DNA from 3 places in the Streptomyces sp. NPDC001093 genome. Region 3 is predicted to be linked to each of the others. Evidence: riboswitches for the same ligand, from Rfam matches in the RefSeq annotation. Region 3 holds a riboswitch; each other region holds the start of a gene.
The links. Region 3 has a riboswitch for cobalamin ahead of ABT288_RS28575 (ribonucleoside-diphosphate reductase subunit alpha). Riboswitches for the same ligand answer to the same signal wherever they lie in the genome.

Region 1: it holds a riboswitch for cobalamin, as region 3 does, so the genes downstream of both, ABT288_RS11215 (cobalamin biosynthesis protein) here and ABT288_RS28575 (ribonucleoside-diphosphate reductase subunit alpha) in region 3, are expected to answer to the same signal.
Region 2: it holds a riboswitch for cobalamin, as region 3 does, so the genes downstream of both, nicT (Nickel transporter NicT) here and ABT288_RS28575 (ribonucleoside-diphosphate reductase subunit alpha) in region 3, are expected to answer to the same signal.

The regions. Positions count from the first base shown of each region.
Region 1 covers NZ_JBEPBF010000016.1:104,430-106,622, forward strand. The annotation lists gene ABT288_RS11210 (cobyric acid synthase) at 1-305, opposite strand, end outside; gene ABT288_RS11215 (cobalamin biosynthesis protein) at 302-1,267, opposite strand; cobalamin riboswitch at 1,372-1,513, opposite strand; gene ABT288_RS11220 (hypothetical protein) at 1,656-1,883, opposite strand; gene ABT288_RS11225 (inorganic phosphate transporter) at 1,918-2,193, opposite strand, start outside.
Region 2 covers NZ_JBEPBF010000024.1:18,060-20,252, forward strand. The annotation lists gene ABT288_RS14900 (PepSY-associated TM helix domain-containing protein) at 1-431, shown strand, start outside; gene ABT288_RS14905 (metalloregulator ArsR/SmtB family transcription factor) at 502-861, opposite strand; cobalamin riboswitch at 911-1,131, shown strand; gene nicT (Nickel transporter NicT) at 1,159-2,193, shown strand, end outside.
Region 3 covers NZ_JBEPBF010000067.1:9,162-11,354, reverse strand. The annotation lists gene ABT288_RS28580 (zinc ribbon domain-containing protein) at 1-352, opposite strand, end outside; cobalamin riboswitch at 755-894, shown strand; gene ABT288_RS28575 (ribonucleoside-diphosphate reductase subunit alpha) at 1,021-2,193, shown strand, end outside.

The DNA of each region.
Region 1 (2,193 bases), on a different contig from region 3:
CGGGCACTCAGCTCGCCCACGGGCCTGCCCAGCAGCACCACCTGGCTGCTCTGTTCGCCGCCCGGCTTGAGCAGCACCGGGTTCATCAGCGCGGTCGGCTCGATCCGGCACGCCTGGGCCTGCATGGCCTGCGCCCGCCCGATCTCCGCGCCCTCGCGGGTCACGAAGGAGTTGAGCGACATGTTCTGCGCCTTGAACGGCGCCACCTTCACGCCCTGGCGCACCAGCCACCGGCAGATCCCGGCCGTCACGACGCTCTTGCCGGCGTCGGAGGTGGTGCCGGCGACGAGGAGTCCCCCGTTCACTTCCCACGTCCCTTCAGACCCTTGACGACACCATTGACGAGGAGGCGCGCGGCGACCGTGGTGCCGAGCGCGAGCACGCCGACGCGGCGGGAGAGCCGTACGGCCCGGTCGATGTCGGTGACCTGGACGGCCCGGCCGGTGTCGCCGTTGAGCACGGGCCGGTGCTCGACGCGGCCGCCGTAGGAGAGCGTGCCGCCGAGGCGCACGCCCAGGGCGCCCGCGAAAGAGGCCTCCACGGGGCCCGCGTTGGGGCTCGGGTGCTGGTGGGCGTCGGCCTTCCAGGCGCGCAGGGCACCCCGCGGGTCGGATCCGGCCGCGGCGGCGAGTACGGCGGTGAGCCGGGCCCCCGGCCAGCCCGCGACGTCGTCGAGCCGGGCGGAGGCCCAGCCGAAGCGCCGGTAACGCGGGGACCTGTGACCGACCATCGCGTCCAGGGTGTTGACGGCCCGGAAGCCCAGCAGCCCGGGCACCCCGCCCACGGCCCCCCACACCAGGGCGCCCACGACGGCGTCGGAGGTGTTCTCGGCGACCGACTCGACCACGGCCCGGGCGATCCCGTCGGCGTCCAGCGCCTGCGGGTCCCGGCCGCACAGGTGCGGCAGCCGCGCCCGCGCCGCCTCGACGTCCCCGGACTCCAGGGAGCGCCCGATGGCGCGGGCCTCCCGGGCGAGCGACGTACCGCCGACGACCGCCCAGGTGGCGGCGGCGGTCAGCGCGACGGAGGCGGCGGGGCAGGGGCGTACGGCGCGTGCGGCCAGCGTGCCGAGTGCGACGGCGCCACCGGCGCACACGACGGTGTGCACGGCGCCCCAGCCGCGGTGGTCGTGCCACAACGCGCGGTCCACGGCAGCGGCCGCACGTCCGAACGCGGCGACCGGATGCCCGCGGCGCGGATCGCCGAGGAGCAGGTCACCGAGAAGACCGGCGGCGGCGCCGTACGCGAAAGTGCGATCGGCACCCATCGGCTCAGCCGGCCATGGGTACAGGAGCGGGCCTGGTGCGGGTCCTTGTCCTTCGGCAGCCGGGCATGGCGATCGATGTCCTCACTCAGGGTGTCCGCGCCCTGGTTCGACGAGATTCGGCGGTGAGAGTTCCTGGCTCCCGGGGTTTCTTCCCCGGTGACAGTGGCGGGACCGCGCCGGATTCGCACCGGCTTCCTCTCTTGCCGCCGTACATGGCCTGGGCAGTCCACCACGCGCCCGGAACGGCCGTCAACTTGCCGTTGACCTGCGAGGGGAGAGTGTGCCGATCCCCACATCGCGGGACGCCCGTGGCCTGTGGGTACGGCGAAGGCTCCCCTCCGTCACGCTGGGAGGGGAGCCTTCGTGCTGCCTGGTTCGTGGCGGTCCGTCAGGACTTGGACACGATGAGGAAGATGCCGTACGCCACCGCCGCCGCGCAGGCCGCGAAGCAGACGTAGGCGCCGGTGACGGCGAGGGCGGCGGAGTCGCCCTGGGCCGCGGCCTTCTCGCGCCGGGCCAGACCGTTGATGCCGAGGGTGAACAGGGCCACCAGGCCCACGGTGAACACGAGGCTGGCGCCGAAGACGGAGCCGAGGGCCGACCAGTCGATCTTCATGGGGTTGCTTCCTTGGTTACCGGTGGGGCCGGGGTCAGACGGTCGCGGCCGGCGGGGCGGCCTCGGGCGCGGGCTCGGTGGCGGCCGGGGAGGCGATCGTGGCCGTCAGGTCCTCGGTGATCAGGCCCGCCGGGGGCGGGGTCACCGCGGCGATGGCGGCGGTCACCACGCCGGCCGGCTCCTCGGTCTCGGCCACGACGTTGGTGTGGTCGACGACCTCACGGCGGGAGATCTTCCAGATCGCGGCGCTCGCGGCGACCAGGAAGACGGCCACGACGGCGGTGCCCCAGTCACCGAGATCGGTGACGGC
Region 2 (2,193 bases), on a different contig from region 3:
GCAGCTGGCCGGAGAAGCAGGACTCGATCGCCGTCGACCCGGCCACCGGCAAGGTCACCGACGTGCTGCGCTTCTCCGACTACCCGGTGCTGGCCAAACTGACCCGGTGGGGCATCGACGCCCACACCGGCACCCTGTTCGGCCTCGTGAACCAGATCGCGCTGGCCGGCCTCGCCCTGGCCCTGGTCCTCCTCATCCTCTGGGGCTACCGCATGTGGTGGCAGCGCGGCCGCGGCTCCGCCTTCGGCCGCCCGATTCCCCGCGGTGCCTGGCGGCAGGTGCCGGTGTACGTGCTGGTGCCCTGCGTCGCGGTGGTCGCCGTCGTCGGCTACTACGTCCCGCTGCTCGGGGTCCCGCTCGCCGGCTTCCTCGCGGTGGACATCATCCTCGGCTGGGTCACACGCCGTCGTACCGGGCACGCACACGCCTGAACCGAGCGGCCGTATCTGCGCGGGAGCGTCGCGCGACACTTGCCGCGATCGCGTGCGGCCGCTGATCTCGTCATGCTTCTCGGGACACGCAGTGTTCGAGCAGCGCGGCCGTCGGGCCCTCGACGAGCCGGTAGCGCACGATTCGGCCGTCCTTCTCGCCGTCGACGATGCCCGCGGTTCGCAGCAGGCGCAGAGCCTGGGACACAGCGGTGTCCCTCATGCCGGTGGCGACGGCGAGGTCGGAGACGGCGATCGGACCGGCCTCGTGAAGGGCGAGCAGCAGGGCCAGGCGCCCGGGATCCGACAGCAGAGAAAAGCGGTCGGCCCAGACGCGTACACGCTCGGGCTCACCGACGGCCGCGATGGCATCGCAGACCCGATGGCCGTCGATGATCCGCTGCCCGGCGCGTTCCGCGGGGACGAGATGCATGGACCCATCATCGCAGTCCGCGAAATCCCGCTTCAATACCTGCACAATTATGCAGCCTTGCAGCCTCGGCCTCCGGCCTTCTAGGGTGAGCGGGCCGTGGTGTTCGGGAAGACCGGTGACAGCCCCTCAGGGGCTCAGTCCGGAGCGGCCCTCGCCACTGTGATCGGGGAGTTCCCGCCCCATGCATTGCCACTGGCCTCGCGGCCGGGAAGGCAGGGGCGGGCGCGATGACCCGTCAGCCAGGAGACCGGCCACGGCAGCACGAAGCTGATCCACGAGGTGCTGGAGCGTGACCGTATGACCATGCCCGAAGGCGTGCCCGAAACCGCCGTCTCCCCTTCCTTCCGCTGGCGGCGCGAGGACACCGTCCGAACCGCCGGCCTCCTGGCCGTGATCGTCGCCCTGCACGTGGTCGCCTTCGGGATCCTCTTCCTGCTCGTGGTCCCGCGCCACTACGAGGTCGGAAGCAAGGCGTTCGGGGTGGGCCTCGGCATCACGGCCTACACCCTCGGCATGCGGCACGCGTTCGACGCCGACCACATCGCCGCGATCGACAACACCACCCGCAAGCTGATGGCCGACGGCAAGCGACCGCTCTCGGTGGGCTTCTGGTTCGCGCTCGGCCACTCCAGCGTGGTCGTCGTCATGGCGGCGCTGGTCGCCGGCGGCGCCAAGCTCGCCGGCACCCTGATGAACGACAACTCCCGGACCCACCAGGTCCTCGGCACCCTGGGCACCACGGTCTCCGGCGGCTTCCTGTACCTGATCGCCGCCCTCAACCTCGTCGCGCTGGTCGGCATCGCCCGTGTCTTCAGGGCCATGCGGAACGGGCAGTACGACGAGGCCGAGTTGGAAGCCCACCTCGACTCACGCGGCTTCATGAACCGCATCCTGGGCCGGCTCACCAGGTCCGTCCGCCGCCCCGGCCAGATGTTCCCCCTCGGCTTCGTCTTCGGCATCGGTTTCGACACCTCGACCGAGGTGTTGCTCCTGGCCCTGGCCGGTAACGGCGCCGCCGCCGGCCTCCCCTGGTACGCGGTCCTGTGCCTGCCCCTCCTCTTCGCCGCCGGTATGAGCCTGTTCGACACCCTCGACGGCACCTTCATGAACTTCGCCTACCAGTGGGCGTTCTCCAACCCCGTCCGCAAAGTGTTCTACAACCTCACCATCACCGGCCTCTCCATCGCCGTCGCCTTCTTCGTCGGCACCATCGAACTGGTCGGCGTCCTGCACGACAAGCTCAGGCTGAGCGATGGCGTCAGCGGCTGGATCGCGGGACTGAACCTCGACAACGTCGGCTACGTCATCGTCGGCCTGTTCGTGGTCGTCTGG
Region 3 (2,193 bases):
GGGCGTCACTGGCGGTGGCGCTGCGTCTGCGTCCTGCCTCACCCCGCTGCTCCGGGGGTGGGGCGGGGGCCGTTGACTGGGCCCCGCATCGCCACAACTCCCGCGCGCGAGCGCGGATGTTGCGGGAGCCGTTCCGGTCCGCGTGATCAACGAATCCGCAGGACCGGCATGCGAAGCGGGCCTGGGAGACCCGGTTCGCCTTGTCCATGTGCCCGCACTCTGCGCAGGTGCGGGGGGTGTACACCGGGTCGACGTACACCACCGGTACCCCCGCCCGGCGGGCCTTGTACGCGATGAACTGCCCGAGCTGGGCGAAGGCCCAGCTGGAGTGGGTGGCCCGTTGGGGCCACATGCTTCGCAATCTTGTGACTGATGCAGGTCTTCTTGATCACATGTTGGGCAGCTTGTGCCCCCAGCCCCCAGCCCCCACCTGGACTTCACTTCGCCGTACGTGCGCTGCCGCAACTCGAAGTTGCGCTTCACATCCTTGTCGAACGCCACGCGACTACACCAGGTCGCAGCCTCGTTGCAGGCGCGCGGAGTCGCCTCAAGTGCCGCCGCCTGCAAGGGCGTCGGCACGCACCTGCACGTTCACAGCGGATCACTCGATCGAGCGACTGATCTGGCTGCACGACCGTACGCCCGAGAAAGACCCATACCTGGATCCCTCCGTACCGGTTATATCCGGGGAACACGCTCCGAAGCCGCCACAACACAACATCTGGGGGTGACACGACAGCCCGCCACTAGATGTATGCTCATCCTCGCTGTCGCCGCAGGGGAATCCGGTGTGAATCCGGAACTGTCCCGCAACGGTGTACTTGTGCATGTCCGTTCCCAGAAACGCCGTGCACAGGAGTCAGTCCGAGGACCTGCCGGCAGCGCACCCGGCCGTCCGGTCCGGGTGGCCTTCAGACGTCCGGGCCTCGTGGGATGGGCCGGTGGACGCGACGCCGTGCGCGCTCGTGGCTGCCCCCTGCCCTCCACAAGGCCCCCGTGCCGATCGAGGGAGAGCCCCACGTGACCATCGCGCCAGCAGATCCGGCTTCAGCCAGCGGCCTGGAGACCGACGGTCCCGGTACCGCGTTGCTGCGGACCCTGACCGAGCTGACCGCCGACCTCCCCGACGCCGACCCCGGCCGGGTCGCCGCCGCCGCGCTGCGCGGCCGGTCCGCTCGGGCCGACGAGGCGGAGTTGCGCGAGCTGGCCACCGAGGCCGCCGCCGGGCTCATCTCCGAGGACCCCGCCTACTCCCGGCTGGCCGCCCGGCTGCTGACCCTCTCCATCCGCGCCGAGGCCGCCTCGCAGGGCGTGACGTCCTTCACCGGGTCCGTGGCCGTGGGGCACCGCGAGGGGCTCATCGCCGACCGCACCGCCGACTTCGTGCGGCTGCACGCCGAGCGGCTCGACGCGCTGGTCGACCGCCGGGCCGACGACCGCTTCGGCTACTTCGGCCTGCGCACCCTGCACAGCCGTTATCTGCTCCGGCACCCGATCACCCGCAAGGTCATCGAGACGCCCCAGCACTTCATGCTGCGGGTCGCGAGCGGCCTGGCCGAGGACGACACGACCCGCTCCGTGGACGAAGTGGCCGCGCTCTACGGGCTCATGAGCCGGCTCGACTACCTCCCGTCCTCCCCCACGCTCTTCAACTCCGGCACGCGGCACCCGCAGATGTCGTCCTGCTACCTCCTCGACTCCCCGCTGGACGAGCTGGACTCCATCTACGACCGCTACCACCAGGTCGCCCGGCTCTCCAAGCACGCCGGCGGCATCGGTCTGTCGTACTCCCGTATCCGCAGCCGCGGTTCGCTGATCCGCGGCACCAACGGGCACTCCAACGGCATCGTGCCGTTCCTGAAGACCCTGGACGCCTCGGTGGCGGCCGTGAACCAGGGCGGCCGGCGCAAGGGCGCCGCGGCCGTCTACCTGGAGACCTGGCACTCCGACATCGAGGAGTTCCTGGAGCTGCGGGACAACACCGGCGAGGACGCCCGCCGCACGCACAACCTGAACCTCGCGCACTGGGTCCCGGACGAGTTCATGCGCCGGGTCAACGCCGACGCGCAGTGGTCGCTGTTCTCCCCGGCGGACGTGCCGGAGCTGGTGGACCTGTGGGGCGAGGAGTTCGACGCCGCCTACCGCAAGGCCGAGGAGGCGGGCCTGGCGAAGAAGACCATGCCGGCGCGTGAG